DNA from 4 places in the Pantoea sp. PvP021 genome. Region 1 is predicted to be linked to each of the others. Evidence: predicted binding sites of a transcription regulator. Region 1 holds the regulator's gene; each other region holds the start of a gene.
What was found. Region 1 encodes PurR, which represses purine synthesis genes. Its sites were predicted from a motif close to CANGCAAACGTTTGCNTG; they were not measured.

Region 1 (7,354 bases):
ATCTGTGTGATACAGAGGACTGGAACAGCCTGCAGCAGGTCGGGTAAGGTGAGAATAACGCGCGCGAATACCGTCCCGGCAGCAGGGTGCCAATCAGATTATTACGTTATTATATTGTTGATTTATTACAGATTTGTTGACCCGGATGAGTATATGCTCACGCGGGTCAATATTCAATAACTTATTGTTAGGGCGCTAACTAAAAAGTCAGTGTGTCACTGATTATCCTGGCAGGCAGTTTGCGCAGAGGCAACAACAGTTTGTGCGCTTGCGGCACGCTGCATGGCGTAACCCAACAGCGCCAGCACAATTGTCACCGTCATCATCAGTGTGGTGGTAAATAGCGGCTGAGTTAAGCCGGCCGACACTGCCAGGCTGGCAGCGAAACAGAGTCCTAACTGCAGTGTATTCTGCAACGCGGCGGCTTTACCGGTAGCGGTTGGGAAGGGCATCAGCGCACTGGACACCACAATCGGATAGATCGCGCCGTTAGCCAGCGCCATACCGCAGAACGGTACCATCAGACTCACCAGCGTGCTGCTGCCAGCAAGCGCAACAGCAAACAGCGCCAGAATGCTCAGGCTGTAGACGGCCAGCAGCCAGGGCAGCAATTGTGCGCCGTTAAAGCGGTTGAGCAGGGTGCGACAGCCGAAGCCACCAATTAAAAAGGCGAGCGTCTGGGGCACATAACTCAGACCGATATCGGCGGGCGACAGACCCAGATCCGCCAGAATAAAGGGCGATCCGGTCAGCCAGGCAAAGAAGCTGGCTGAGCAGGCGGAGTAGATCAGCACGTTGCCGCTGTAGACCCGTGATTTAAGCAGCGTGAAAAAGCCCGGCTGCGCACCTTTTTCTCCCGCTGCCTTGCGCACGGTGGGCAGACGCAGCGTGGCCAGAATCAACGCCACTGCAATCAGGGTCAGCACCAGGAAAATCGAACGCCAGTGGAAGTGGCCGATCAGCCAGGCACCCAGCAGCGGAGCCAGCGCCGGAGAGAGCGCAACCAGCGGCATAATGGTGGCAAAGACTTTGTTAGCGCGCGCTGCAGGATAGCGATCCACCACCAGCGCCTGCCAGCTTACGGCAGCGGCACAGACGCCAATCGCCTGGACAAAACGCAGCGCCAGCATCAGATAGATATCATTCACCCACAGCATGCCTGCGCAGCCAGCGCCAAACATGGCCAGTCCGGACAGCAGCACCGGTTTACGACCGATGCGATCGGAGAGGGGGCCCCAGAAGAGCTGACCCACGGCGAAGCCGCCCAGGAAGAGACTCATACTGGCGCTGATCAGACCGGGTGAAGTGTTAAAGGTTTGCTGCATCGCACCAAAGGCGGGCAGGTACATATCAGTGGCTAAAAAGCCCAGCATGCTCAGCAGGGCAAGGTAGGGCATAAACCCTTTATTCGACAACATCTGATTCTCATTTTTGCAGGATAAACGCGGCAGAGTGTAAAAGGTGCGTTTGCTGCTGTGAAACGGTAATATTTGCCGATTGCTGTTAAAATTTTTGAAGGCAGATTATGTGGTCAGAATATGCATTAGAAGTGGTTGACGCTGTCGCCCGCGGGGGGAGCTTCAGCGCCGCCGCGCAGGAGTTACATCGGGTGCCCTCTGCCATCAGCTATACGGTGCGTCAGCTGGAAAACTGGCTGGCGGTACCGCTATTTGAACGGCAGCATCGCGAAGTGGTTCTGACCCCGGCGGGTGAGCATTTTGTCCGGGAAGGACGTAGCGTCATCAAAAAAATGCTTGCCACCCGGCGACAGTGTCAGCAGCTGGCTAACGGCTGGCGCGGCCAGCTAAGCATAGCCGTTGACCGTATCGCTAAACCTCAGCGCACCCGACAACTGGTCAAAGATTTCTATCGCCACTTTCCCGATATGGAGCTGATTATCAGCTATGAAGTCTTTAACGGCGTCTGGGATGCGCTGGCCGATGGCCGGGTGGAAGTGGCGATTGGTGCCACGCAGGCGATACCGGTGGGCGGACGTTTTGCTTTTCGGGATATGGGCACACTTAACTGGCGCTGCGTGGTTGCGCCCGACCATCCTCTGACGCAGGCGAGCCAGATAGATGATGACACGCTGCGGAGCTGGCCCTCCCTGGTGCTGGAAGATACTTCTCGCGCACTGCCGCGTCGTATGACATGGACGCTGGATAACCAGCGCCGGCTGGTGGTGCCGGAGTGGCAAACCGGGCTGGAGTGCGTGCAGGCGGGATTGTGTGTGGCGATGGTGCCCGGTCACCTGGCCAGGCCGCTGCTCGACAGTGGCGAGCTGGTTGAACTGACGCTGCCGGTGGCGTTTCCGGACAGCCCATGTTGCGTCAGCTGGGCAGAGGATCGCGCATCACCGGCGACAGGCTGGTTGCTCAGCTATCTGGGTGATGCGCAAACGCTTAATCAGGAGTGGTTAAGCGAGCATTAACGGCGATAGTCGCGGAACGGGCCATCGGCCACGGAACGGCGCTCAATCAGCGTGGGATGGACCTCAATCGTTTGTGACACTTCGCGCTTACTGGTAATGCGGTCCAGCAGCATTTCCAGCGCTTTCTCACCCAGCTGGGCTTTAGGCTGATGCACCGTGGTCAGGGCCGGTGCAAAATAGCGGGCGTTGCGCACATTGTCATAGCCGATCACCGAAATATCCTGGGGGACGCGCAAACCCATCTCGTCGGCGGCGCAAATCGCGCCCATCGCCATGATGTCACCGCCACAGAACACCGCCGTCGGACGCTGCTTCTGCGACAGGATCTGCTGCATCGCCTGATAGCCTGACTCCGGCTCAAAGTCACCCTGCACAATCCACTCGGCGCGTGGCTGAATACCCGCTTCTTCCATCGCCTTCAGGAAACCGGCATGACGTCCGCCACCGGTGTTACGCTCCATCTGACCGGGGATAGCACCAATATCCCGGTGTCCGCGTTCAATCAGATAGCGTCCCGCCAGATAGCCGCCCTGGAAAGCATTATCCAGTACCGTGTCGGTGAAGTCGGCGCGCGATTCACCCCAGTCCATCACCACCATCGGGATATTGCGGTTCTCTTCCAGCATCTGCAGCAGATCGTCCGGATATTCAGAGCACATCACCAGCAGCCCATCGACGCGTTTCTGCGCCATCATGCTGAGATAGGCGCGCTGTTTTTGCAGATCGTTATGCGCATTACCCAGAATCAGCGTATAGCCTTTGTCAAAGCAGTGATTTTCAACCGCTTCGATAATTTCAGCGAAATAGGGCGCTTCGCTGGAGGTGGCAAGCAGGCCCAGCGTTTTGGTGTGATTCACTTTCAGGCTGCGCGCCACGGCGCTCGGCGAGTAGTGCAGTTCTTTAATCGCCTGCCAGACCGCGTTGCGCGTCTCTTCAGCCACAAAGCGGGTTTTATTGATGACGTGCGAAACGGTGGTCGTTGAGACGCCAGCGCGTTTCGCCACATCTTTAATTGTTGCCATGAAAATCGGACTCCAGTGCTTATCTAACTCTATGATAAGCGTAGTGTTAAACGTTTGCGTCTGCTCAGGGTTTTTTCCGCAAAGATGCAGCTTTCATGGCCAGGAAACAGGCCGCTGGCGGCGTAAAAGCGCCTGAAAACGTGCGCAAACGGAATCAGGGTTGCGCGCGTTGCGCAACAAAGGCGGGATTCTAACAAGGCTGAACGGATAAAACGAGATTTTTACCGGGCCCTGTGGGAAAATGCGATACCCCTACTAATTGTGTGACTAAGGAGCAAGCAATGAGTACCGATCTTAAACTGGCTTTAATGACCACCGCGGGCTGTCTGCTGATGATTGTGGCCTTTAGTTTTACCGCTATTCTGCACTAAAAAAAAGCCGGGATTATCCCGGCTCTCTTCTGGTTGTTCTGCTGCTCAGCGTATGGTTTTTGGCGTCATCACCCGACGGGCACCAATATAGTGGCGCTGCCAGTAATCTTCTCCTAACGCGCTGATCTGAATATCTTTGCCGGTGCGTGGCGACTGGATAAACTTGCCATCACCCAGGTAAACGCCGACATGGTCCGCAGTACCGCGTCCATTGATACGGAAGAAGACCAGATCGCCTTTCTCCAGCGACTCACGCTTGATCGGCGCGGCATCACGCAGGTGGTACATCTCGTTAGCGGTACGTGGGATCTTAAACTTCACCAGATCTTTATAGGCGTACCAGACCAGGCCGCTGCAATCGAAACCGGTATGGGGAGAGGTGCCGCCCCACTGATAGGGTTTACCCAACTGACCCATCAGCTTGGTCATCGCGGTTTCGCGGGCCTTCTGGTAGCGCTGACGGTGAGATTTGCTCATCTTAATCGTGCCGGTCTCGCTGGTAGTGACCTCTGCGGTTTTCAGCAGGCGCTGATGACCATAACGTTTTTTCTCTTTGTTCTTACTGAGACGGGCGGTTTTTAGCGAGGTCTTCTTAGCAGGCGTCTGTTTCGCGGCGAGTTCGACTTTTTTCAGTTTTTTTGTTTTTAGTTTTTGAACCGGGCTGAGGCGAGTCTTTTTCGTCACCGTTTTGACCGGGCGACGCTTGCGACGCTCATCGTCGCGCGCACTCTTTTTCTCTGCTTTATGCGTACTGACGTTCACCGGCGCGTGAGGCGACGCAGCGGCGATGTTGAAAAACAGTTGCGCAAAGGCCAGCATGAAAAACGTAATGATTAAACGCATAGTCCGTTGATTAGTTAAGTTGTCAGGGCCACTACGCACCGCGACAAAGTTGAGATTAATCTGATCCAGGATCAGCGCCCAGGCCATTCTAGTCCAGTTCTTTTAAAAACTGTAATGCCTTTTAATATTAATCTTTGCAACCCACGCAATTGTGCTGAAAATGAACATTTTCAGCGTCTTATATCAACGAAATTATTACGAATTATTAATCTGTTACCTGCTGTTAATAATCAGGAATTCAGGTGTCCCGGAGCAGGACTTAACAATGATGGCGATTTAATCGGGCAGCGATCAAAATCTCGTTTTCAGTCACGCTGCGAAGTCGCTACAATAAACAAACACGATGTGACGAATTAAGGAAGGCAATTATGAGTACTGTAGAAAAAATTCAGCGCCAGATCGCAGAAAACCCGATCCTGCTGTACATGAAAGGTTCCCCGAAACTGCCAAGCTGCGGTTTCTCTGCACAGGCGGTGCAGGCGCTGTCAGCCTGCGGTGAGCGTTTTGCTTACGTGGATATTCTGCAGAACCCGGACATTCGTGCCGAGATGCCGAAATTCGCTAACTGGCCAACTTTCCCGCAGCTGTGGGTTGATGGCGAGCTGGTCGGTGGATGCGACATCATCGTTGAGATGTTACAGCGTGGTGAACTGCAGACGCTGATCAAAGAGACTGCAGAAAAATTTAAAGAAGCAGAATAAAAAAAGGCCGACATCACGTCGGCCTTTTTCATTGCGGCATCCCTTATGCGGATGTCGTGGCTTCTGCATCGCCTTCCGCGAAGGGCAGCGGCCAGCCGCCTAACCGTTTCCAGCGGTTCACCAGCTCGCAGAACAGCGTTGCCGTCTGCTGAGTGTCATAGAGCGCCGAATGCGCCTGCGTGCTGTCAAACTCCATTCCCGCCGCAATACAGGCCTTCGCCAGCACCGTCTGACCCAAAACCAGCCCGCTCAGGGCCGCGGTGTCAAAGGTGGCAAACGGGTGAAACGGGTTGCGCTTCAGGCTGGCTCGTTCCGCCGCCGCTGACATAAAGTTCAGGTCGAAGGTGGCATTGTGCGCCACCATGATGGCGCGATTGCAGCCGCTGTCTTTAATGCCCTTGCGCACCATTTTGAAAATGGCGTGCAGCGCCTCATATTCACTGACTGCGCCGCGCAGCGGATTGCTGGGATCGATGCCGGTAAAGGCCAGGGCTTCGGGATGCAGCAGCGACCCGACAAAAGGTTCGACGTTGAAATGCAGCGTCTGGTCAATCTGAATCCATCCCTCTTCATCCATTTTCAGCGTGATAGCGGCAATCTCCAGTAACGCATCGGTTTGCGCATTGAAACCCGCGGTTTCAACGTCGATCACCACCGGATAGAAGCCACGGAAACGTTGATTGAGTGCATTAGGGGAATTCGATTCAGACATCAGGATCTCGTTGCAGAAAAAGGGCAGCGCGTATTATGGCAAAAAACGGGGCCGGGTGCAGCAGATGAAGCGCAGAGAAGGGGATTCAGCCCACCCGATCGGGCAGGCTGACAGGCAGGTTTAGTTGCCGAGGCCGTTACCGGCATCTTTGTTTTCGATTAGCTCGATTTTGTAACCATCGGGATCTTCAACAAAGGCAATAATGGTGGAGCCGCCTTTAACCGGGCCAGCTTCACGCGTCACGTTGCCGCCATCTTTGCGGATACGTTCGCAGGCCGCTGCTGCGTCATCAACGCCCAGCGCAATATGACCATAGGCATCACCGAGGTCATACTTATCGACGCCCCAGTTGTAGGTCAGTTCGATCACCGCACCTTCGCTCTCGTCGGTGTAGCCCACAAATGCCAGGGTATATTTGTATTCGGTGTTTTCGCTCTGACGCAACACGCGCATGCCCAGCACACGGGTGTAGAAATCGATTGAACGTTGCAGATCGCCAACGCGCAGCATGGTATGAAGTAAACGCATAACATCCTCTTTTAAATAAAACGCCATCGCCCGATGACTCAGGCGCTAAGTATAGCGATGAAAATCGCTATTGAATAATGGCTGCCGTCATCATCCCGGACGGCAGCCCGAACCGGTTACAGCGTTGGGTAGTCGATATAACCTTCCGCGCCGCCGCCGTAGAAGCTTTCCGGACGCTGTGGATTGAGTGGGGCGTCCTGCTGCAGACGCTCAACCAGATCCGGGTTAGCAATGTAATCGCGACCAAACGCAACCGCATCGATCAGACCGCGACCAATCAGGTCATCCGCTTTCTCAACGGTATAGGCACCGGCACCAATGATGGCACCCGGGAAGAGATCACGCACTTTCTGACGGAAAGCGTCGGTATAAGGCTGACCGCCGGCCCAGTCTGGCTCAGAGAGGTGCAGATAGGCGATGTTGCGTTTTGCCAGCTCGCCGATATACCACAGCGCCGCTTCCTCTTCATCCGGGCCGTTGTCCAGATTCTGGAAGCTGCCGATAGGTGAGACGCGAATACCAATGCGATCGGCTGACCAGTTAGCGATCACCGCATCAACCACTTCCAGCGCAAAGCGGCCGCGTTTTTCGATGCTGCCGCCATATTCATCAGTACGCTGGTTTGAGCCAGGAGCCAGGAACTGGTGCATCAGGTAACCGTGCGCCGAGTGCAGCTCAAGCAGGTCAAAGTCCGCTTCACGCGCGTTGGCCGCAGCCTGGCCAAAATCTGCCACAATCTGCTTAAT
Region 2 (7,354 bases), on a different contig from region 1:
GCCCTGCTGCTGCAAAAATTCATCGATCTCCGCGCGCCACGGCACGGAGGGCTGCGCACCCGAGCGGGTAACGGCGATAGCAGCGGCGGCATGGGCAAACCGCACCGCGTCATACATCGTTTTCTGCTCCAGTCGCGCGGTAATAAAGGCGCCATTAAAGGTATCGCCCGCCGCGATGGTGTCGATAGCTTTAACACTGAAGCCAGCAATACGCTGACCTTCTCCCTGCTCGCTCAGCCAGACACCGCGGCGACCCAGAGTAATCAGAACCGTGCCGATACCTTTCGCATGCAGTACTGCCGCAGCGCGGGCGGCATCTTCATCGTTGCTGACCGCAATGCCGGTCAGACTCTCGGCTTCGGTTTCATTCGGGGTAATAATGTCGATCAACGCCAGCAGTTCATCTGAGAGCTGGGTGGCGGGTGCAGGATTTAGAATAACCTGCGTCTGATGCTGTCGGGCAAGCGTCGCGGCGGCCAGCACACTTTCCAGCGGTGATTCCAGCTGCATTAATAGTGCATCGGCGTCGGCGATAACCTGCTGATGGCGCGTCACGCAGGCGGGTGTTAACGCCGCGTTTGCACCGGAGTAGATGCCGATGTTGTTCTCACCGTCACCATTGACGAAAATCATCGCCACGCCGGTTGACTCACCCTCGACCACTTCGACCGGCGTGGTATCAATATTGTCCTGGGCCAGTTGCTGACGAACACGTTCACCAATGTCGTCAGCGCCCACACAGGCGATAAATGCGATATCGGCACCAGCACGACCGGCGGCGACAGCCTGATTCGCACCCTTACCGCCAAACGCAATCTGATAATTCTGCCCGATCACCGTTTCACCGGGACGAGGAAAGTGCGCCAGATTAAGGATGTGGTCAGCGTTAATGCTGCCAAGAACGGCCAGTTTTGCGTTTTTGCTCATTAGGGGAGTCCGGAATAAGTGCGCCACCAGGAGGGTGGCGCAGTGCCCTGCTTTTCTTTGAGTTATTGAGTGACCAGCTTCAGGTCGACCGGGTTGATCGCCTTCACTTTTTCACCCTTCAGCACTTTATCAGCGGTATCTACGCCGATCATGCCAATTTTGTCTGGCATCTGTGCCACGGTCGCGGACAGTTTGCCACCTTCTACCGCTTTAACGCCATCAGCAGTACCGTCAAAACCAACGACGATCACACCAGTTTTACCGGCGGTCTGCAGCGCACGCAGTGCACCCAGCGCCATTTCGTCGTTCTGAGCGAATACGGCCTGAACGTCCGGGTGTGCCTGAAGCAGGTTCTGCATGACGTTCAGACCTTTGGTACGGTCAAAATCGGCTGGCTGGCTGGCGAGGATCTGGAATTTATGCGCATCAGCGGCCTGTTTGAAGCCTTCGCCACGCTCACGGGCGGCAGAAGTCCCGGCAATGCCCTGCAGTTCAATAATTTTGGCGTTTTCGCCGACTTTTTTGGCGATGAAGTCGCCGGCCATTTTACCGCCGAAACGGTTATCGGAGGCGACGTGGCTGACAACGGTGCCCTGTGCCGCAACGCGATCCAGCGTGATAACCGGGATGTTCGCCTGGTTAGCCATCTTCACCGCATTGCCCACAGCATCAGAGTCGGTTGGGTTGATCAGCAGCAATTTGGTGCCACGAACCGTCAGATCCTGCACGTTAGCCAGCTCTTTCGCCGGGTTGTTCTGTGAATCCAGCACCACCAGGTTGTAGCCCAGCTTGTCCGCTTCTTTCTGCGCACCCTCTTTCAGCGAAACAAAGAACGGGTTATTCAGGGTTGAAACCACCAGCGCGATAGTATCTTTGGCCATAGCGCTGGTACTGAGCGTTGCGCCAAGGATCACGGCCAGTGCGGTTAACTTTTTCATCATGTCATCCTGTGTAAGGTCAGAGTTATTTACTGCTTTTATTATCTACCAGCACCGCCAGCAGGATTACTACCGCCTTAACGATCATCTGGTAGTACGAAGAGACGCCCATCAGGTTCAGGCCGTTGTTCAGGAAGCCGAGGATCAGTGCGCCAATCAGGGTGCCGAAAATACGCCCTTTACCGCCTGCCAGGCTGGTTCCGCCCAGCACGACCGCAGCAATCGCATCCAGCTCATAGCCGGTACCCGCTGTCGGCTGTGCCGAAGAAAGACGCGCCACTTCAATGGTGCCTGCCAGCGCCGCCAGCATGCCACTCAGTGAATAGACGATGATTTTGACGCGATTCACATTGATGCCGGAGAGACGCGTTGCCGCTTCATTACCGCCAAGCGCATAGATATAGCGACCCAGACGGGTGTGCTGCAGCATGTACCAGGCAGCAATAAAGACCAGCGCCATCAGCCAGACCGGCGCAGGGATACCCAGCGGACGACCAATACCAAACCAGCCCAGCAGATCGGCATTGGCATTAAAACCCGTGTTAACCGGACTGCCGTCGGTGTAGACCATGGTGACACCGCGCAGCAGCAGCATCATGACCAGCGTGGCGATAAACGCCTGCACTTTGCCGCGCGCCACAATGGTGCCGGTCAGGGCACCGATTGCCGCTCCCAGCGCCAGCGACGCCGCCACCGCGACCAGGGCATTGACCTCCATACCCACCAGCGATGCACCCACCGCGCCAGTCAGGGCCAGCAGCGATCCTACAGAGAGGTCGATACCAGAAGTCAGGATCACCAGCGTCATCCCGACCGCCATAATGGCGTTAACCGAGGTCTGCTGCAGAATGTTGAACAGGTTCGCCACGGTAAAGAAGTTCGGGCTCTGGCTGGCCACCACGGCGATCAGCACCATCAGCGCAATCAGCGACTTCTGTTCCAGTAGCCAGCTTTTGCTAAACCAGCGACGGCTGGCAGGTAAAGTTTGGGTCGTCATACCACTAAATCCTCGCTGTGTTGCTTGCCTACGGCGGCGGCCATCAGGCTCTCCTGAGTGGCTTCTTCTCGGGTAAATTCGCCGCTGATACGGCCTTCATGCATCACCAGAATCCGATCGCTCATGCCCAGCACTTCCGGCATTTCCGAGGAGACCAGAATGATGCTCAGCCCTTCGGCTTTAAACTGGTTAATCAGTTGATAGATCTCTTTCTTCGCGCCGACATCCACACCGCGTGTCGGTTCATCCAGAATCAGTACGTTAGGCCGGGTCATCAGCCCGCGGGCAATCGCCACTTTCTGCTGGTTGCCGCCCGAAAGCAGACCAATGGGCTGCTCCATTGAAGGCGTTTTAACGTTAAACAGCCGGATAAAGTCGCCCACGGCCAGCTGCTCTGCCGCATGTTTCAGCGTGCCGCTGCCGTGACTGAAATAGCCTAACGCTGTCAGCGACATGTTCTCTTTTACTGACATGCCCAGCACCAGGCCATCGCGCTTACGATCTTCGGAGATATAGACGATGCCGTTAGCCAGCCCATCCTGCGGTGAGCGCGTCACCACTTCCCGACCATTGAGCCACAGTGTGCCTTCGCGACGCGGCAGGGCGCCGTAAAGCACCTTCATCAGTTCGGTACGGCCCGCGCCCATCAAGCCAGACACGCCGAGGATTTCACCTTTGCGCAGGCTGAAACTGACGTTATCCACGCCCGGTCCGCTGACGTTTTCCACTTTCAGCCGCACGTCGCCTGGTGCCTGATCAATATGGGGATATTGATCTTCCAGCTTACGGCCGACCATCATCTCGATCAGGCTCTCTTCAGTCAGCTCGCTGACCGGGCGTTCAGCAATAAACTGACCGTCGCGGAACACCGTGACGTCATCGCAGATCTCAAAGATCTCTTTCATGCGATGCGAGATATAGACGATGCCGCAGCCCTGCGCTTTCAGTTCGTTGATCACCCGGAACAGCGACAGCGTTTCGGTATCAGTCAGCGCATCGGTCGGCTCATCCATGATGATCACCTGCGACTCAAAGCTCAGGACTTTGGCGATTTCGACCATCTGCTGATCGCCAATCGACAAATCCCCCACCAGCTTGTGGCTGCTGAAGCGCAGATTAAGCCGTTTAAGCAGCGCATCAGCTTCGGCATACATACGCGGCCACTGGATACGGCCAAAACGGCTGACATATTCGCGGCCGAGAAAAATATTCTCCGCCACGGTTAATTGAGGGATCAGGTTCAGTTCCTGATGAATGATGCCAATACCCGCTTCCTGAGACGCTTTCGGCCCGCTGAAACGGGTCTCTTTGCCCAGCCAGCGCAGCGTACCGGCATCATATTGATAGATGCCGGTCAGAACTTTCATCATGGTGGACTTGCCTGCGCCGTTCTCGCCCACCAGCGCCATCACGCGTCCTGCCCGGACATTCAGCGACGCCCCCTTGAGGGCTTTCACACCCGGAAAGGATTTTTCAATGCCGTCGAGTTGCAGTAAAAGTTGCATAGCGGCCTCAGAAGGTCACACCGGCGCTGAGGATGACATTCGCAAACGGAGAGCACTCTCCGCTGCGAATGACCGCCTGACTACGCTGCGTTTGTTGTTTGAATTGTTCATGACTGGTGTAGCTGATGGTGATGATATTCCCCTGGTGCTGTTGCAAGGCTTCGAGCACGGCGACAAGCGCGCTATGAAGTTGCGGATTATGCTGCTTAATCTCTTCCGCGATCAGGGCGCTCTCTACCTGCATCTCCAGTGCGACAGCATTAACCACCTGCATAAAATCGGGCGTACCCGGCGTGAGCGCTAAATCGATGCGCTGCGGTCCGGCCGGAATCGGCAAGCCTGCATCGGCAATCGTCAGCGTATCCGTGTGTCCCAGGCGGGCAATCACATGAGAGAGTTCAGCGTTTAACAAGCGACCTTTTTTCATCTTTTCACTCCACAGCGAAACGTTTCGCTGTCAGGAGTGTATGAAAAGCCGCCATCAACTCAACCGGCAAAGAAGAAATCTGTGATCGCTATCGAAACGTTTCGCTCACGCGGGGAGAAATTTGTATTAAGTCGGGGGAGGGGCAGAAAAAAGGGCCGCGAACGCGGCCCCGGAGGAGAGGATTAAGGCAGTTTCTTAACCTGCTTAACGTCCATCTCAATGCTGTTGAAATCTTTATCCAGTTCACCCGTCAGCTCGACGTTGTCTTTAGGTGAGATAGTCTGGCCGTTCCAGTGCTTGTGGTCGATTTCGACTTTCATGGTGCCGGTCTGGTCGCGGAACAGATAATCTTCGTTGCCGATCTGTTTCTCCAGCTTACCGCGCACGGTGACCCAGCTGTCATCTTTCATCTCTTCAGCCTGCTTTACGGTCACCACACTGGTGTGATCGGCACTGAAACCACCCTGACCGGCTGCTGCCTGCGTCTGTGCGGCTGGCGCACTGGGATCAACAAATCCACCCTGCTGTGCAGCGAAAACCGGGGCGGAAGCCAGCATTACGACGGCCAGAATTGCAGCGTGCTTTTTCATTTTGTCACCTCTTTTCCATGATGTGGTTCGTCTTGTTGAGCTTAGTTGACCATAAAGTTCTTAACAGCTTCTTAAGAGGCAAAAATAAGCTATTTTCGCCGAAATCAGCTGTACAAGCAGGAAGTTGCTTCGTATAAAGCGCTATCGGAACAGGGAGACGTGATGCGTATTTTACTGATTGAAGATGATCGTTTAATTGGCGACGGTATCAAGGCGGGGCTGAGTAAACTGGGCTTCAGCGTTGACTGGTTTACCTCTGGTGAGGCGGGCTTTAACGCGCTGGAGGCCGCGCCCTGGGATGCGGTGATCCTGGATCTCTCACTGCCCGAGCGGGATGGGCTCGATATTCTGCGGCAGTGGCGACAGCAGGGCAAAGATGTACCGGTACTGATACTGACCGCACGCGATGCGCTCGATCAGCGGGTCGAAGGCCTGCAACTGGGAGCCGACGACTATCTGTGTAAACCCTTTGCCTTAACCGAAGTGGCTGCTCGCTTACAGGCGTTGATCCGCCGCCGTCATGGCCAGCTGCAGCCCGAACTCCGGCACGGTAATGTGGTGCTGATCCCCGGCAGCCATAGTGTGATGCGCGAAGGTGAGGCGATTGCGCTGAAAAGCCGTGAACTGGCGCTGCTGGAACTGTTTATGCGAAACCCGGGCCGGGTGCTGACACGCAGCCAGCTGGAAGAGAAGCTCTACAACTGGGACGCCGATGTCTCCAGCAATGCGGTAGAGGTTCACATTCATCATCTGCGTAAAAAACTGGGCAGCCAGTTTATCCGCACGCTGCACGGCGTCGGTTATACCCTGGGAGCGGCTGAATGCGATCAATGAGCCTGTTTCTGCGGCTGGGTATCGGTTTTGTGCTGCTGCTCGGGATCTGCTGGGCCAGCGCCAGCCTGAGTGCCTGGCATCAGACACGTGAAACCCTTGATGAGCTCTTCGATACCCAGCAGATGCTGCTGGCAAAGCGTCTGCTGACGCTGGATTTCTCCTCGCTGGACAATGCCACTCTGCCTAAAACCAAAGAGATACTGCGCCACCATCGCGGCGATCAGGATGACGACGCCCTGGCCTTTGCCGTCTTCACGCGTGACGGCCGGCAGGTGATGAATGATGGTGACAATGGCCGCTACCTGCCGTTTGAGGCGGAGTATCAGGGATTTCATGAGGGCCAGCTCACCAATGATGACGATCGCTGGCGGTTTGTCTGGCTGACCACGCCCGACCAGCAGTTCCGGGTGGTGGTGGGTCAGGAGTCCGAATACCGTGACGACATGACGCGGGATCTGATGAAAGCCAGCATGCTGCCCTGGCTGATCGCGCTGCCCTTTATGTTGCTGCTGCTGATCGGTCTGGTCTGGTCTGAACTGCGCCCCCTGAAGACGCTGGCACAGCAGCTGGCGCAGCGCGCACCCGATGATGATACGCCGCTGCAGGCAGACCGCGTGCCGAAAGAGGTGCAACCGCTGATGGTCGCGCTCAATGGTCTGTTCAGCCGCATCAGCGCAATGATGCAGCGTGAACGGCGCTTTACCTCTGATGCCGCACATGAGCTGCGCAGTCCGCTGGCCGCGCTGCAGGTGCAAAGCGAGGTGATCCAGCTGACTGCAGATGATGAAGTGATGCGAACCCATGCGCTGCAGCAACTGGATGCCGGCATTATCCGCGCAACCCGGCTGGTGGATCAGCTGCTGACGCTCTCACGGGTTGAAGCAGATGATGCACGCAGCGCCTTCGAAACGGTGGCGCTGAAACGCACGGTCCAGGAGACGCTGGCTGCACAGCTGCCGCTGGCGGATAAAACGGGTGTCACGCTGCGGCTGCATGCTGACGCCGATCCGCAGATTCAGGGGCATCCGCTGTTACTGTCATTGCTGGTGCGTAATCTGCTGGATAATGCCATTCGCTATACGCCAGCAGGCAGCGAAGTTGATGTGCGGCTTCAGGCGAATAGCCTGTCGGTAGAG
Region 3 (7,354 bases), 770 kb from region 1:
CAAAGTGGTGGGCGATGTTGATTTTGACAGTGCATCCGAGCGCGCCTCCTACATTACCCCGGTGCCGGGCGGTGTGGGTCCAATGACAGTAGCAACACTGATTCAAAACACGCTGCAGGCGTGCGAAGAGTTTCATGATAAAGAGGTGGTTTAAATGACAAGTTTTTCACTGGGTAAATTCCCGCACGTCGATCTGTGTGACCTGCTGAAACTGGAAGGCTGGGTTCAGAGCGGCGCACAGGCGAAAGTCGTGATTGCCGAGGGTGAAGTGAAGGTCAACGGTGCGGTAGAAACCCGCAAGCGCTGCAAAATCGTAGCCGGTCAGACCGTGGAATTCGCGGGTTTCCGCATTACTGTGGTCGAGTAATTTCCGGGCGTCCCTGCGGGGACGCTGTTACACCCGCTCATCCCCCTTTACGCATGTCTCCCCTTCCCGCTGTTCCAGTGCAATATGATTCACCGCCGTATGCTGCGCTATCAACGTCGCGAGCCGGGGTGAATGGCTGGTGATCCAGAGCTGACTGAACTCGCTGGCTTCGGCGATTAAGCGCGCCAGCGCAGGCAACAGATCTTCATGCAGGCTGTTTTCCGGCTCATTCAGTGCCATAAAGGCAGGCGGACGCGGGCTGAGCAGTGCGACAACCAGACAGAGAAACCGCAGCGTGCCATCAGAAAACTCGGCGCTCTCCAGCGGACGCAGAATGCCCTGGCGCGACATCAGCATCTGGAAACGGCCATTCTGCACATCGACATCAAACTGGCTGTCGGGAAACGCCTGTTCCATCACCTCAGACAGGAGTTCGGAATGACCACGCTCAACAATGGTCGCCCAGGCCGCCGCCAGATTGCTGCCATCATGGCTCAGCACCGGCGCACGCACGCCAATCTGCGGTGCCCGTATCGGTGAGCCAGGCCAGACCGCAAACTCATGGTAAAAGCGCCACTGCTGCAGACGTTCGCGCAACTGCGAAAGCTCCGGATAGCGATGCGGTTCGCCAAGCTGACCAAACAGCGACTCTTCGGGATGCAGCACCGCCGGATAGGCGACGCGCTCGCCCTCAACGTTGTGCAGAAAGGCAGTCTGATTTTCGCGCTGCATAATACAGGCGGAAGGACGGCGCTGCTGACCGCTCAGCCAGAGTCGCTCCTGCTTCACCAGCGGATCGAGATTAAACAGGCTGGTCACCAGCGGCTCGGGAAAGCCAATCTCCAGCTGGTAATCCATGTCATCCATCACCACGGCCAGCTCCAGGCGCTTTGGATCGTGTCGGCGATCGCCCCGGCGTAAGCCGCCCGCCCACATCGCTTTCTGAATGCCGCCTTCTTCAGCCAGCGCCAGTGCCAGGCGACCGCTGGCCGCCTCATGCAGCAGCCGCACCGCTTTGTAGAGGTTGGATTTACCGCAGCCGTTAGGACCGCTCACCACATTCAGCTGCTGCAGCGACAGCGTCAGGTTACGTATCGAGCGGAAGCCGCGGATCTGAATCTGTTCAATCGCCATAATAAAAAAGGGCGATTGCTCGCCCTCTCCGGTTTATTTTCGACGCCAGCTGGAGCCCTGTGGCCCATCCTCGACGATGACACCCAGCGCGTTAAGCTTGTCGCGCGCGATGTCCGCTTCCGCCCAGGCTTTGGCGGCGCGCGCATCGGCACGGGCTTTCACCCAGTGCTCAATCTCGGCAACCTCTTCGTCATTGACCTGCGCGCCGCTTTGCAGGAACAACTCAGGGTCCTGCTGCAGAATGCCCAGCACGTTGGCCATCTCGCGCAGCTTCGACGCCAGCCCGTGCGCTGAAGCGCCATCTTCACTTTTCAGGCGGTTCACTTCACGCGCCATGTCGAACAGCACCGAATAGGCTTCCGGGGTGTTGAAATCATCATCCATTGCGCTGCGGAACCGCGCTTCAAACGCTTCGCCGCCGTGGGCAGGCACGCTGCTGTCGGTGTGACGCAGTGCCGTATAGAGACGCTCCAGCGCCGCACGCGCCTGATTCAGGTTATCTTCGCCGTAGTTAAGCTGGCTGCGATAGTGACCGGACATCAGGAAGTAACGCACCGTCTCCGCATCATAATGTTGCAGCACGTCACGCACGGTGAAGAAGTTACCGAGCGATTTGGACATCTTCTCGCGATCAACCATCACCATGCCGGAGTGCATCCAGTAGTTGACGTAAGGACCGTCATGGGCGCAGCTCGACTGGGCGATTTCATTTTCATGGTGCGGGAACATCAGGTCTGAGCCGCCGCCGTGGATATCGAAATGGGTGCCCAGCTGTTTGCAGTTCATTGCCGAGCACTCGATGTGCCAGCCGGGACGACCGTTGCCCCACGGCGATGACCAGGCTGGCTCATCCGCTTTGGACATTTTCCACAGCACGAAGTCCATCGGGTTGCGCTTCACGTCGGCGACTTCAACACGCGCGCCCGCCTGCAACTGCTCCAGATCCTGACGCGACAGCGCGCCGTAATCGGTGTCGCTGAGCACATCGAACATCACGTCGCCATTGTCCGCCACATAAGCGTGACCGCGAGCGATCAATGTTTCCACCAGCTCGATAATCTCAGCGATGTGACGGGTAGCGCGCGGCTCCTCATCGGGCGGCAGAATCCCCAGCGCAGCGAAGTCGTTGTGCATCTCGCCAATCATGCGGTTAGTCAGGGTTTCGATGCTCTCGCCGTTTTCGTTGGCGCGCCTGATGATTTTGTCATCAATGTCGGTGATGTTACGTACATAATTAAGCTGATAACCGAGGTAACGCAGGTAGCGCGCCACCACGTCAAACGCCACGAACGTCCGCCCATGACCAATGTGACAGAGGTCATACACCGTGATGCCGCAAACATACATCCCGATTTTACCGGCATGAATGGGTTTGAATTCCTCTTTCTGTCGACTCAGGGTGTTATAAATCTTAAGCATTGAACGGTTCCGTTTTCGCGTGTGGTTGGCACTTTTAAGTATCCAGACATTGTGCCGTATTTTTATCGCTCGCGCGACGCAAAGCAAGCCAACTGCGCCGCGCTGCTGACGCGTCATTGGAAATTATGATATAAGAACGGTCGACAAAAAGGGGGACGCCCATCGACAGAGCGACCTCAGCAACTGATGACAACCTTTACAGGACGACAAAAATGGTAACTTTCCAGACGAACCATGGCGATATCGTAATCAAAACTTTCGATGATAAAGCGCCGGCAACCGTAAAGAACTTCCTGGATTACTGCCGTGAAGGTTTTTACGACAACACCATTTTCCACCGCGTAATCAACGGCTTTATGATTCAGGGCGGCGGCTTCGAGCCGGGCATGAAGCAGAAAGAAACTAAAGACGAAATTCAGAACGAAGCCAGCAATGGCCTGAAAAACACCAAAGGTACGCTGGCAATGGCACGTACCTCTGCGCCGCACTCTGCGACCGCACAGTTTTTCATCAACGTAGCTGACAACGACTTCCTGAACTTCCGTGACGAAAGCGTTCAGGGCTGGGGCTACTGCGTATTCGCTGAAGTGGTTGAAGGTATGGATGTGGTCGAGAAGATCAAAGCGGTCTCTACCGGCCGCAGCGGCATGCACCAGGATGTGCCAAAAGACGACGTCGTTATCCAGAAAGTGACCGTCAGCGAGTAATGTCGCGCACGCTGTTTATCGCAGATCTCCATCTGTGTCAGGAAGAACCGGCGATTACCGCCGGTTTTCTGCATTTTTTACAGCGCGAAGCGCCCCACTGCGACGCGCTCTATATTCTCGGCGATCTGTTTGAAGCCTGGATTGGCGACGACGATCCCAATGCGCTGCATCAGCAGGTGGCCCGCGCCCTGCGCGCCCTGCCGGTTCCGGTTTACTTTATCCATGGCAATCGCGACTTCCTGATTGGCCGACGCTTCGCGCAGGCCTGCGGCATGACGCTGCTGCCGGAAGAGCAGGTGCTGACGCTCTACGGCCATCGGTTGCTGATCATGCACGGCGATACGCTCTGTACCGACGATGCGGGTTACCTGCGTTTTCGGGCCAAAGTGCATAATCCCTGGATCCAGCGGCTGTTTCTCGCGTTGCCGTTGTGGATCCGTAAACGCATTGCTGCCCGGATGCGCGCCGACAGTAAACAGGCCAACCAGCATAAATCCCAGACCATCATGGATGTGAATCAGGAAGCAGTCGTCGCCACTATGCTGCGTCAGCAGGTGCCGCTGTTAATCCACGGTCACACTCATCGCCCGGCGATTCATACGCTGAGCCTGCAGGGTGAAACGGCGCAACGCGCAGTGCTGGGTGCCTGGCACAGCCGGGGTTCCATGATCCAGCTCGACGCCAGTGGCATTCAGCTTATCCATTTCGACTTTTAATCTGCGGTTAAATCCACGACCTTAAGCCCGACGCAACCGTTTTCCTTGCGTGCTTCTCATGCTATTCTCGGTGCCCTTCAAAACCTGTCCGCCCGGCCAGGTCTGTTTGTTCATTCACAGGAGTTGACCCCATGTCATCCAACGCCCCGGCCCGCATCGCCATTGTTATGGGTTCCAGAAGTGACTGGGCCACCATGCAGTTCGCCGCTGAAATCCTCTCCAGCCTGGACGTCCCTTTTGATGTTGAAGTGGTCTCTGCGCACCGCACCCCGGATAAACTGTTCAGCTTCGCCGAAACGGCAGCCGACAAGGGTCTTCAGGTGATTATTGCTGGCGCAGGTGGCGCGGCACATCTGCCGGGTATGCTGGCGGCAAAAACGCTGGTGCCGGTGCTGGGTGTGCCGGTGCAGAGCGCAGCACTGAGCGGCGTCGATAGCCTCTATTCGATTGTGCAGATGCCGCGCGGTATTCCGGTCGGTACGCTGGCGATTGGCAAGGCGGGCGCAGCCAATGCCGCGCTGCTGGCGGCGCAGATTCTGGCGCTGCATGACAGTGCGCTGGCGTTACGCCTGACCACCTGGCGTCAGAGCCAGACCGATGAGGTGCTGAACCATCCCGATCCGCGGGTGGATGCATGAAGCCGGTTTGCGTACTGGGCAACGGCCAGTTAGGTCGTATGCTGCGTCAGGCGGGTGAACCCCTGGGCATCGCGGTGTATCCGGTGGGCCTGGATGCCGATCCCACCGCGCTCCCTATCGCCGACAGCGTGATCACCGCCGAAATCGAACGCTGGCCGGAGACGGCGCTGACGCGTGAGCTGGCCAGCCATCCGGCCTTTGTTAACCGCGATATCTTTCCGCGTCTGGCGGATCGTCTGACGCAGAAACAGCTGCTGGATCAGCTGGGACTGGCCACCGCGCCGTGGCAGTTGCTGGCGGATAAAAGCGAATGGCCAGCGGTGTTCGACTCGCTGGGCGAGTTAGCGATTGTGAAAAGCCGCACCGGCGGTTACGACGGCCGGGGTCAGTGGCGTCTGCGTGCCGATGAGACTCACACCCTGCCGGAGGCGTGCTACGGCGAATGCATCGTTGAGCAGGGCATCAACTTTTCCGGTGAAGTCTCACTGGTGGGGGCGCGCGGTCACGATGGCCAGGTAGTGTTCTATCCGCTGACGCATAACCTGCATCAGGATGGCATTCTGCGCACCAGCGTTGCGCTGCCGCAGGCGGATCAGACACAGCAGCAGCAGGCCGAAGCGATGTTGAGTGCGATCATGCAGGAACTGAATTACGTCGGCGTAATGGCGATGGAGTGTTTCATTACGCCAGAGGGATTGCTGATCAATGAGCTGGCGCCGCGCGTCCATAACAGTGGGCACTGGACGCAGAACGGTGCGTCGATCAGCCAGTTTGAGCTGCATCTGCGCGCCATTCTTGGCCTGGCATTGCCGCAGCCGGTGGTGTTTGCGCCGTCGGCGATGGTCAATCTGATTGGCACCGACGTGAATCTGAGCTGGCTGCAGCAGCCGCTGGTGCATCTGCACTGGTATGACAAAGAGGTGCGTCCGGGTCGTAAAGTGGGCCATCTGAATCTGACCGACAGCGATACAGAACGGCTCAGTGCTGCCCTTAACGCGCTGGTGCCGCAGCTACCGGAAGCGTACGCCAGCGGCATCGCCTGGGCGGTTGAAAAGCTGTAGTTTCCCGCACCTGAGTCTGATGATGGCTTTACCAGGCAGCTTAGAGCGATTGAGCAGTCGCCTTTAAGTCAGAGGGAGACGCCGGTAACGGGAAACGATCGCAAAGACGCAAAAACGGCATCCCTGCCAGCTCGGCACGCGCCATCCCTGGCGCGTGACGCTTTGCTCTTCGTTTCCCGTTACCCGCTTGCTGGTGATGGGTGCGATCTGGATGAAGGTCAAAGGCGGGCTTAGTGCAGCCTTATGCCTACACTCCCTCACGCCGCATCAAACTTCCTGAACAGCGCCTTCCCTTTCAGTAATCGGATCCCCAGCCAGCCACCGCACAGCGATAACAGCAGCGCGCCACACAACGGCAGCGCTAGCCACAGGGTCCAGTCAGGCTGCCAAGGGAAATCGAAAATCTTTGTCTGTAATCCCCATAACGCCGCTTCTGCCCCCATCGCCGCCGCCACGCCGGAGACCACGCCGAGCAGCGCAAACTCACACCACAGCGTCGTGCGCAGCAGGCGTTTACCGGCACCCAGCGTGCGATAGACCACCAGCTCCTGACGCCGCTGACGCATACCAACCTGAATCTGCGCCAGCAGCAGCAGCACGCCACAGGCGGTCACCAGCACCACCATGATCTCCAGTGCCTGGCTGACCTGCGCCAGCACCTGGCCGATCTGCCGCATTATGCTGCCGATATCCAGCAGACTCAGCGCTGGAAAAGCACGGTTAAGCTGCGCCAGCAGAACAGGATTCGCCTCCATGCGGAAGCTGGTGAGCCAGGTCTGCGGCTGGCTGTCGAGCGCGCCCGGCGGGAAGATAAAGAAGAAGTTCGGCTTCAGGCTTTCCCAGTCCACTTTACGCAAGCTGGTAATGCGCGCGCTGAAGGTCTGCGTATCGCCATCGAACGTCAGGGTATCACCGAGCTTCAGCCCCAGCCGATCGGCCAGCTCCACTTCCATCGACACTTCACCCGCTTTGGGTGGCCAGTTGCCTGCCACCAGCGGATTATGATCCGGGCGATCGGCCAGTTCCGTCAGGTTGAGTTCACGGTTCAGGGCATTATCCAGCTTCGGATCGGCCGGTTTACCGTTGAGTTCACTGAGCCGTACCCGCGCAATCGGGTAAAAGGTCCCGGGCGTGATCTGATGCGACTGCAGGAAATCACGCACCTGCGGCACCTGATCTGCCGTCATGTTCAGCAGGAAGAAGTTCGGGCTATCCGCCGGTAACTGCTGCTGCCAGCGATCCAGCAGATCGCCACGCATTACCAGCAGCAGCGCCAGCAGCATGAACGACAGCGAAAAGGCCGCAAGCTGGC
Region 4 (7,354 bases), on a different contig from region 1:
GATCCGACCCATGAAGAGTTCACCTTAGCGGCGATTGCCGCCGGTAAACCGGTGTTCTGTGAAAAGCCGCTGGCGATGAGCGCCGAGGGCTGCCGCCGGGTCGTGGATGCAGAGATTCAGGCGGGTAAACGCCTGGTGCAGGTCGGCTTTATGCGTCCTTACGATGCGGGCTACCGTGCACTGAAAAAAGTAATCACCGATGGCGATATCGGTGAGCCGCTGATGCTGCACTGCGCGCACCGCAACCCGACCGTGCCGGAGAACTACACCACGCCGATGGCGATCACCAACACCCTGATCCACGAGCTGGATGTGCTGCGCTGGCTGACAAACGATGACTATAAAACGGTGCAGGTGGTCTTCCCGCGCGTCACCTCGAAGTCACACAGTCAGCTGAAAGATCCGCAGATCGTGCTGTTCGAAACCCAGAAAGGGGTCCGCATCGACGTCGAGATCTTCGTTAACTGCGCTTACGGCTATGACATCCAGTGTGAAGTGGTGGGCGAAGAGGGGATTGCGCGCCTGCCAGAGCCCTCTTCGGTGCAGCTGCGCAAAGAGGCCCGCCTGTCGAATACCATTCTGGTGGACTGGAAAGATCGCTTTATCGAGGCGTATGACGTTGAGCTGCAGGCGTTTATCAACGACATCAAAGCGGGCCAGTTGACCGGTCCTTCTGCCTGGGATGGCTTTGCCGCCTCAGTCGCCGCCGATGCCTGCATTAAAGCGCAGAACAGTGGTGCGATTGAGCCGGTAGAGATGCCGCCGCGTCCTGCTTTCTATAACTGATTTAGCTGTCTATGCGGCATGGCCGCTCTCCGCCTGGGAATAAGATAATGAACAAAGAGAATGTAAAACTGGCGATCGCCCCGATCGGCTGGACCAACGATGACATGCCGGATCTCGGCAGTGAGAATACCTTCCAGCAAACCGTCAGTGAGATGGCGCTGGCTGGCTTTACCGGCAGCGAAGTAGGCAGCAAATATCCCCGCGATCCGGCGATTCTGAAACCGATGCTCGACATTCGCGGCATCGAGATCTGCAACGCCTGGTTCAGCACCTTTTTCGCTAATGGCGATAAACAGAAAACCATCGAACAGTTCATCGAGCATATGAACTTCCTGCATGCAATGGGCGCGCGGGTGATTGGCTGTTCCGAGCAGAGCAAAAGTATTCAGGGCACCGGGCTTGCGGTGTTTGAAGAGAAAGCCATTTTCAGCGATGAAGAGTGGCAGTTAACCGCGGAAGGCTACAACGAACTGGCCCGCATCGCGGCGGAGAAGGGGATGCGCGTGACGCTGCATCACCATATGGGCACCGGCATTCAGACCACTGAAGAGATTGACCGGTTTATGGAGATGACCGACGAGCAGGTCGGTTTGCTCTATGACACCGGCCACGTCTACTACTCCGAAGGCTCCCAGCAGAAAATGCTGGCGGTACTGGAGAAATATCTGCCGCGCATCTTCCACGTTCATCTTAAGGATGTGCGTGATGAGGTGGTCGCCGAGGTGCGTGAGAACCATCTTTCGTTCCTGGAAGGAGTGAAAAAGGGCACCTTTACCGTACCGGGCGATGGCGTGATCGACTTCAGACCGGTGTTCAAAATCCTGGATGATTACGGCTATAAAGGCTGGATGGTGGTTGAAGCGGAGCAGGATCCGGCACTGGCCAATCCGTTTGAATATGCGGTGAAAGCGCGGAAATATATTCGCGAGAATGCAGGTTTATAAAAAGCCCTTCTGAACGAAGGCTGGCTTCCCCGTGCAGGGAAGCCAGCCTTTTGTTTTACTTCAGCGTAATGCTTTTCACGATGTTGTCAGCATCGCTCTGCGCCTGCTGCTGATTATCACCTGGCAGCGTAATCTGCAGCGTCACCAGTTTGCCATCTACTTTCGCCAGAACCACTGAAGACCATGAGGTCTGGTTGTTGGCAGAAATCACCGTATCCAGCTGCTGCGCGGGCTGATCTTTCAGCGTCACAGATTTGTTCGACACCACCTGCAACTGCGGATCGCGGTTACGCTGCTGCTGTTCCATACGCTGCGACAGCACATCCAGCCCATCATTGGTCGGGTCGCCGGCAATCACAATAATGGCGCGGGCACCGGTTTCATCCGCATAAACGTGCATGTTAGTGGTCTGCGAACCCAGTTTACCGCTTTTATCGGACATGCCTGGTGGCAGCGAGAAGCTCAGTTTGCCATCCATCAGCGTGACGGTTTGCGCCGACTGACTGGCGCTGACGCCGTTGTCATTCGCCGCTTCATCTTTCTTCTGGTCACAGGCTGCTAAGCCGAGTACCAGTAAACCCATTCCTACATATTTCACCAGGTTGCGCATCAGAATCCCTTTTTAAGTTTCCAGTCAGGCATTAATACAACAGGAATCAGGTTGCAAACGCAACCTGATGATTGTCAGAAGATCTTAGCGGATAGTAGTGGAAACCGTATGGGCGCTTAGCCGAAATTGACCTGGCGGGCGGTCTGGCGTTCAGCCAGACGTTTCAGCGCCGCGTTGAGCAGCACGCCGTAGGCGGGCAGGAAGAAGACCATGCAGATCAGCACTTTGAAGCTGTAATCCACCAGGGCAATCTCAACCCAGTGCTGCGCCATAAACGCATCGGGGCTTTTATAGAAGGCGATAAAGAAGAAGGCCAGCGTATCGCTGATATTCCCGAGAAACATGGCGCAGCCCGGCGCAATCCACCACTGTGGCAGGCGACGCAGACGGTTGAACACGTGAACGTCGAGGATCTGACCCAGCGCGTAAGCCATAAAGCTGGCGCAGGCGATACGGGCAACAAACAGATTCATCACTTCCAGTGCCTGCCAGCCCTGCCATTCACCCTGATAGAACAGCGCCGAGACACTGTAAGAGATAAACAGTGCCGGGATCATCACGGCCAGAATAATGCGTCGGGCCAGTGGTGCGCCAAAAATACGCACGGTGAGGTCGGTCGCCAGGAAGATAAACGGGAAGCTGAATGCACCCCAGGTGGTGTGGAAGCCAAACACTGAAATAGGCAACTGAACCAGATAGTTACTCGAAGTGATCACCAGCAGGTGAAACAGCGATAACCAGAAAAGCGCATGCATGCGCTGACGCGAAGAAAATGCGAGCATATTCAACCTTTTTAATGTTGGGGTGAGGGAACCCATTGCGGGACGCCGTTCGGGCAGCGCCTGGCAGTTTTATGAGCAAAAAGCGGCGGCATCTTACCGCGTTGTGCTTTTTATGCAATGGTTAATTTTAGCGCAATCGTTATCGCCTTGCTTCACCGCCAGCACGCGCTAGAATGAGCGCCCCTTACCTGAACCGAGTTGATTATGAGCGATGCTTTTTCCTCTGCCGACCATCAGCTGGATGCCCGTGGCCTGCGTTGCCCGGAGCCGGTGATGATGGTGCGCAAAACCGTACGCAGCCTGCAGGATGGCGAGACGTTGCTGATCATCGCCGATGATCCGGCCACCACGCGCGATATTCCCGGCTTCTGCCGCTTTATGGAACATGGCTTGCTGGCGCAGCAAACCGACACGCTGCCCTATCAGTTTCTGATCCGCAAAGGCATGGCGGGTTGACGACAGCCGTACAGGCCGCCGTTAACCTCACTCTTCAGATCAGAAGCCGCCTGCTCAGGCGCGGCGACGCAGTAACCGCAGCGCGTTGGCGGTGACCAGCGCGGTCGCACCCGAATCTGCCAGCACCGCCAGCCAGAGTCCGGTCAGACCCAGCAGGGTTGTGACCAGGAAAATCGCCTTTAGCCCCAGCGCAATACCGATATTCTGACGGATGATGCGCCGAGTCCGGCGTGCCAGCGCAATCATCGGAGCCAGATTGCTGAGCTGATTACGCGTCAGGGCAGCATCGGCCGCTTCCAGCGCCACATCGGTGCCGCTGCCCATCGCAATGCCCAGCGTTGCCGCTTTCATTGCTGGCGCGTCGTTAATGCCATCCCCGACCATCGCCAGCGGCTGTTGCTGACTCAGTTCGCGGATCGCCGCGACTTTATCGGCGGGCAGCAGACTGGCGCGATAATCAATATCGAGCTGGCGGGCAATGGTCGCCGCAGCGCGCGGATTGTCGCCGGTCAGCATCAGGCTCTCAATACCCAGCTTTTTCAGCGCCTTTAACGCCTCGACGGCGTCGTCGCGCAACTGATCGCGCAGAGCCAGCGCACCCAGCGCTTCGCCATCGCGCATCAGCACCACCAGGGTTTCACCTTCAGCTTCCTGTTGCGCTATCTGCGCATTTTGCTGCGGCGTCAGACCGGGTGCATGGCCGGGCGTCAGCAGCTGAATCTGCTGGCCAGCGACTTTCGCGCTGATGCCGCGTCCCGCCTGCACCTGCTGATCCTGCGCGTCAGGAATCACCAGATCACGCGCCTGCGCGGCCGCCACGATAGCGCTGGCCAGCGGATGGGTGGCACCCTGTTCCGCAGCGGCGCTCAGCGCCAGCATCTCTGACTCGCTGGCCGTGCCAAAGCGCAGGATCTGCGTCAGCTGCGGCTTGCCCAGCGTCAGAGTACCGGTTTTATCAAACGCCATTCTGCGCACCGAACTCAGCCGCTCCAGCGCCGCACCGCCTTTGATCAGTGCGCCCTGTCGCGCCGCTGCAGCCAGCCCGGAGGTAATGGCGGCAGGCGTGGAGATCACCAGTGCACAGGGGCAGCCAATCAACAGCAGTGTCAGCCCTTTGTAGATCCACGGCTGCCAGTCGCCTGCGCCGAGCAGTGGCGGCACCACCATCACCAGCAGCGACAGCAGCATGACCAGCGGCGTGTAAATACGGCTGAACTGGTCGATAAAGCGTTCGACCGGCGCACGATGCGTTTCCGCTTCTTCAATCAGCTGCAGGATACGGTCGATCGCGCTTTCACCCGGCTTCGACACCACTTCCAGCATCACCAGGCGATCAACGCTGGTAGCACCGGCGAGGATTTTTTCGCCGCTGGCCCGCGTTACCGGCAGTGATTCACCGGTTAGCGCGCTCTCATCGAAACTGGCAAGCGGGCTGATTAAGCTGCCATCGACCGGCAAGCGGCTGCCCGCCGCGACTTCAATCACATCGCCGGGTTGCAGCGCTGCGAGCGGTACCTCAGTACGTTTGCCCTGTTCAAGACGGATCGCCGATTCAGGCCGCAACGCCATCAGGCTGGTAACGCCGCTGCGCGCCCTGGAAGCGGCATAGCTTTCCAGCTGTTCGCCCAGCTGAAACAACACCAGCACCATCGCGGCTTCAGCGTGTGCGCCAATAATCAGTGCGCCAGCTGACGCCAGCGTCATTAATGTCTCAATAGTAAAAGGCGATCCGCTGCGCAGACGCTGCCAGGCGCCGCGCGCCACCGGGACCAGGCCGACCAGCGTGGTCAGCACAAACAGCCGATCGCCCCAGGTGGGCGCGAACTGGCTGAGAATGCTACTGGCAAGCACCAGCAGCGCCAGCAAAATCAGCATCCGGTTATGCTGCCAGCCCGGCGTAGCGGGGGATGTGGCCGACGTGGCTGATGGGGTTGCGAGCTGGAAGCCGGCTTTTTTCACCGCCTGTTCAACGGCGTTTTGTACGTCCTGGTCAGCGTTGACCACCAGTTTCTCGCTGCTGAACAAGACACGGGCATCGGTCACGCCACTCACCTGACGGACAGCGGTTTCAATGGTGCGGGCACACGACGGGCAATCCATCCCGCTGACCTGCCAGCTAAAGGGATAACTGTCGGCGCCTCGCCGGTCGCTTTCCTCAGCGGTGTCGGCGTCGTTGCCAGGGCTGCAGTGACTGTCACAGCAACAGCCTGCCGTCTCGGCAGGTACAGGCGTCGCGGCGTGAATAGAAAGGGAGAGGGGGCGGGCCTGGCGAACCTGGCACAGCGGTTTTGCTGCGGCGTGACTGGCACGGGGTTTGCCGCAGCCACAGGCGTGATGTTGATGCATATGACCTCCAGAGTGTAAGGATAGTGGGATGAGCAACGCAGCCCATCCCTTATCCTACACTCTGGAGTGAACTCCAGAGTCAAGGCTATTTTTTCAGACGACCCACAACGAGCGCACGATCATAAAGTGACCGGCGAAGTAGCAGGCGGCGACAATCGCGCTGTCGGCGGTAAAGCGGCGACGATAGTGTGAGATAAACCAGACGGCGTTTGCCAGCAGCAGCAGACCGGCACCCACCATGATCGAGAAGCTGTAATCGGTCGGGCGGAAGAAGTACTGCTCGGTCGCTATCCAGGTCATCACCAGCGTCATGCCGATAAAGGTGCAGACAGGCCAGCGCAGATCTTCCAGTCGGCTCCAGATGATGCCAATCAGGGCGGCACCGATGATGAGCAGCGTCAGCGGAATCGGCCAGAAGAAGGTCATGGTCATGCTGGCGGCGAAGCAGAGGGTATAAAGCAGGTGCGACAGGAAGAAAGCCCCGATGGCATAGAGCATCTGCTGACGCGGCAGCAGCGTTAACGCATCACCGACCAGCGTCGCGACCAGACCGGCCAGAATCAGGTAGTCCGTAGTCTGCAGCACCGGTGCCTGCCAGGCCAGCCCGACAAGAAGCAGCAGCGTGACCGGCTTAAATAACCAGCGTTGCCATTGCGGGCCGCGATAGGTGGCGTCGACATAGAGCCAGCCGGAGAAAAGTACAGCGAGGAAAGACCAGAGCATTGTTTCTCCCTTTTTTGTTCAAAATGGTGAAAGATCCCAAAATATCCCTTCCAGTTTAGGTTAAGCCTCTGAGATGTGACAATCAGGCAACTCTGGTTGTATGCTTTGCCGCCTGATTAATCATCCTGCAGGCACAAGAACGCTATGAGCAAACCGCCGCTAATCTTTATCATCGTTCTGGCGATTATCGCCGTGCTGGCGACCCGTCAGTTCATTAAGCAACGCCGGGAAGTGGCGGTGAATGACGCTTCACCCGAGCGTTCTCTGCAGGTTGAGGTCAAAACCAAACGCGAATTTCCTGCACCCAATCGCCGTTCGCGGCAGCGGGAAGTGATCGCCGGGGAAGAGATGCGCTACGAGGTGCTGTTTCACCCGCTGAACGGTGCCAGCGACATCAAAGTGCAGCTTAAAGAGGCGGAATATCATCAGCTGGACAAGGGCGCCAGAGGTGAACTGAAGATGCAGGGCACGCGCTTTATCAGCTTCACACCCCGGCAGTAACCGGCGGGCAGTGCGCCCGCCCGGAATTATTTCTTGCGTGGGAAGTTTTTCTTCTGCCAGGCGACCAGTTCGAACACCCCGAACAGAAACACTTTGGCCTGGGTGACGCGGTCAATCGGCGGCGCATCTTTGGTCTGCGTGGTGCGCAGTAACACCAGCTGCAGGCCATGCATCAGGATCATGAAAATCAGCGCAACGTTGATAAA

Region 2: the regulator PurR is predicted to act here: its motif matches at 4,807-4,824, upstream of rbsD (D-ribose pyranase).
Region 3: the regulator PurR is predicted to act here: its motif matches at 4,373-4,390, upstream of purE (5-(carboxyamino)imidazole ribonucleotide mutase).
Region 4: the regulator PurR is predicted to act here: its motif matches at 3,147-3,164, upstream of ACVKSX_RS15135 (7-cyano-7-deazaguanine/7-aminomethyl-7-deazaguanine transporter).

What each region holds. Positions count from the first base shown of each region.
Region 1 covers NZ_JBSRXX010000001.1:946,483-953,836, reverse strand. The annotation lists gene punC (purine nucleoside transporter PunC) at 216-1,418, opposite strand; gene punR (DNA-binding transcriptional activator PunR) at 1,526-2,431, shown strand; gene purR (HTH-type transcriptional repressor PurR) at 2,428-3,453, opposite strand; gene cydH (cytochrome bd-I oxidase subunit CydH) at 3,735-3,824, shown strand; gene ACVKSX_RS04360 (C40 family peptidase) at 3,870-4,667, opposite strand; gene ACVKSX_RS04355 (Grx4 family monothiol glutaredoxin) at 5,033-5,368, shown strand; gene rnt (ribonuclease T) at 5,412-6,080, opposite strand; gene gloA (lactoylglutathione lyase) at 6,201-6,608, opposite strand; gene nemA (alkene reductase) at 6,725-7,354, opposite strand, start outside.
Region 2 covers NZ_JBSRXX010000006.1:2,693-10,046, forward strand. The annotation lists gene rbsK (ribokinase) at 1-927, opposite strand, end outside; gene rbsB (ribose ABC transporter substrate-binding protein RbsB) at 990-1,865, opposite strand; gene rbsC (ribose ABC transporter permease) at 1,891-2,862, opposite strand; gene rbsA (ribose ABC transporter ATP-binding protein RbsA) at 2,859-4,367, opposite strand; gene rbsD (D-ribose pyranase) at 4,375-4,794, opposite strand; gene ACVKSX_RS16030 (YgiW/YdeI family stress tolerance OB fold protein) at 4,977-5,384, opposite strand; gene qseB (quorum sensing response regulator transcription factor QseB) at 5,547-6,218, shown strand; gene qseC (quorum sensing histidine kinase QseC) at 6,206-7,354, shown strand, end outside.
Region 3 covers NZ_JBSRXX010000001.1:1,711,485-1,718,838, forward strand. The annotation lists gene folD (bifunctional methylenetetrahydrofolate dehydrogenase/methenyltetrahydrofolate cyclohydrolase FolD) at 1-154, shown strand, start outside; gene ybcJ (ribosome-associated protein YbcJ) at 155-367, shown strand; gene ACVKSX_RS08015 (AAA family ATPase) at 395-1,501, opposite strand; gene cysS (cysteine--tRNA ligase) at 1,535-2,920, opposite strand; gene ppiB (peptidylprolyl isomerase B) at 3,133-3,627, shown strand; gene lpxH (UDP-2,3-diacylglucosamine diphosphatase) at 3,627-4,343, shown strand; gene purE (5-(carboxyamino)imidazole ribonucleotide mutase) at 4,475-4,981, shown strand; gene purK (5-(carboxyamino)imidazole ribonucleotide synthase) at 4,978-6,042, shown strand; gene ybbP (putative ABC transporter permease subunit YbbP) at 6,300-7,354, opposite strand, start outside.
Region 4 covers NZ_JBSRXX010000005.1:110,366-117,719, forward strand. The annotation lists gene ACVKSX_RS15120 (Gfo/Idh/MocA family protein) at 1-786, shown strand, start outside; gene iolE (myo-inosose-2 dehydratase) at 834-1,730, shown strand; gene ACVKSX_RS15130 (DcrB family lipoprotein) at 1,786-2,340, opposite strand; gene ACVKSX_RS15135 (7-cyano-7-deazaguanine/7-aminomethyl-7-deazaguanine transporter) at 2,457-3,122, opposite strand; gene tusA (sulfurtransferase TusA) at 3,327-3,578, shown strand; gene ACVKSX_RS15145 (zinc/cadmium/mercury/lead-transporting ATPase) at 3,633-5,924, opposite strand; gene ACVKSX_RS15150 (lysoplasmalogenase) at 6,018-6,647, opposite strand; gene ACVKSX_RS15155 (DUF2500 domain-containing protein) at 6,792-7,148, shown strand; gene ACVKSX_RS15160 (DUF1145 family protein) at 7,175-7,354, opposite strand, start outside.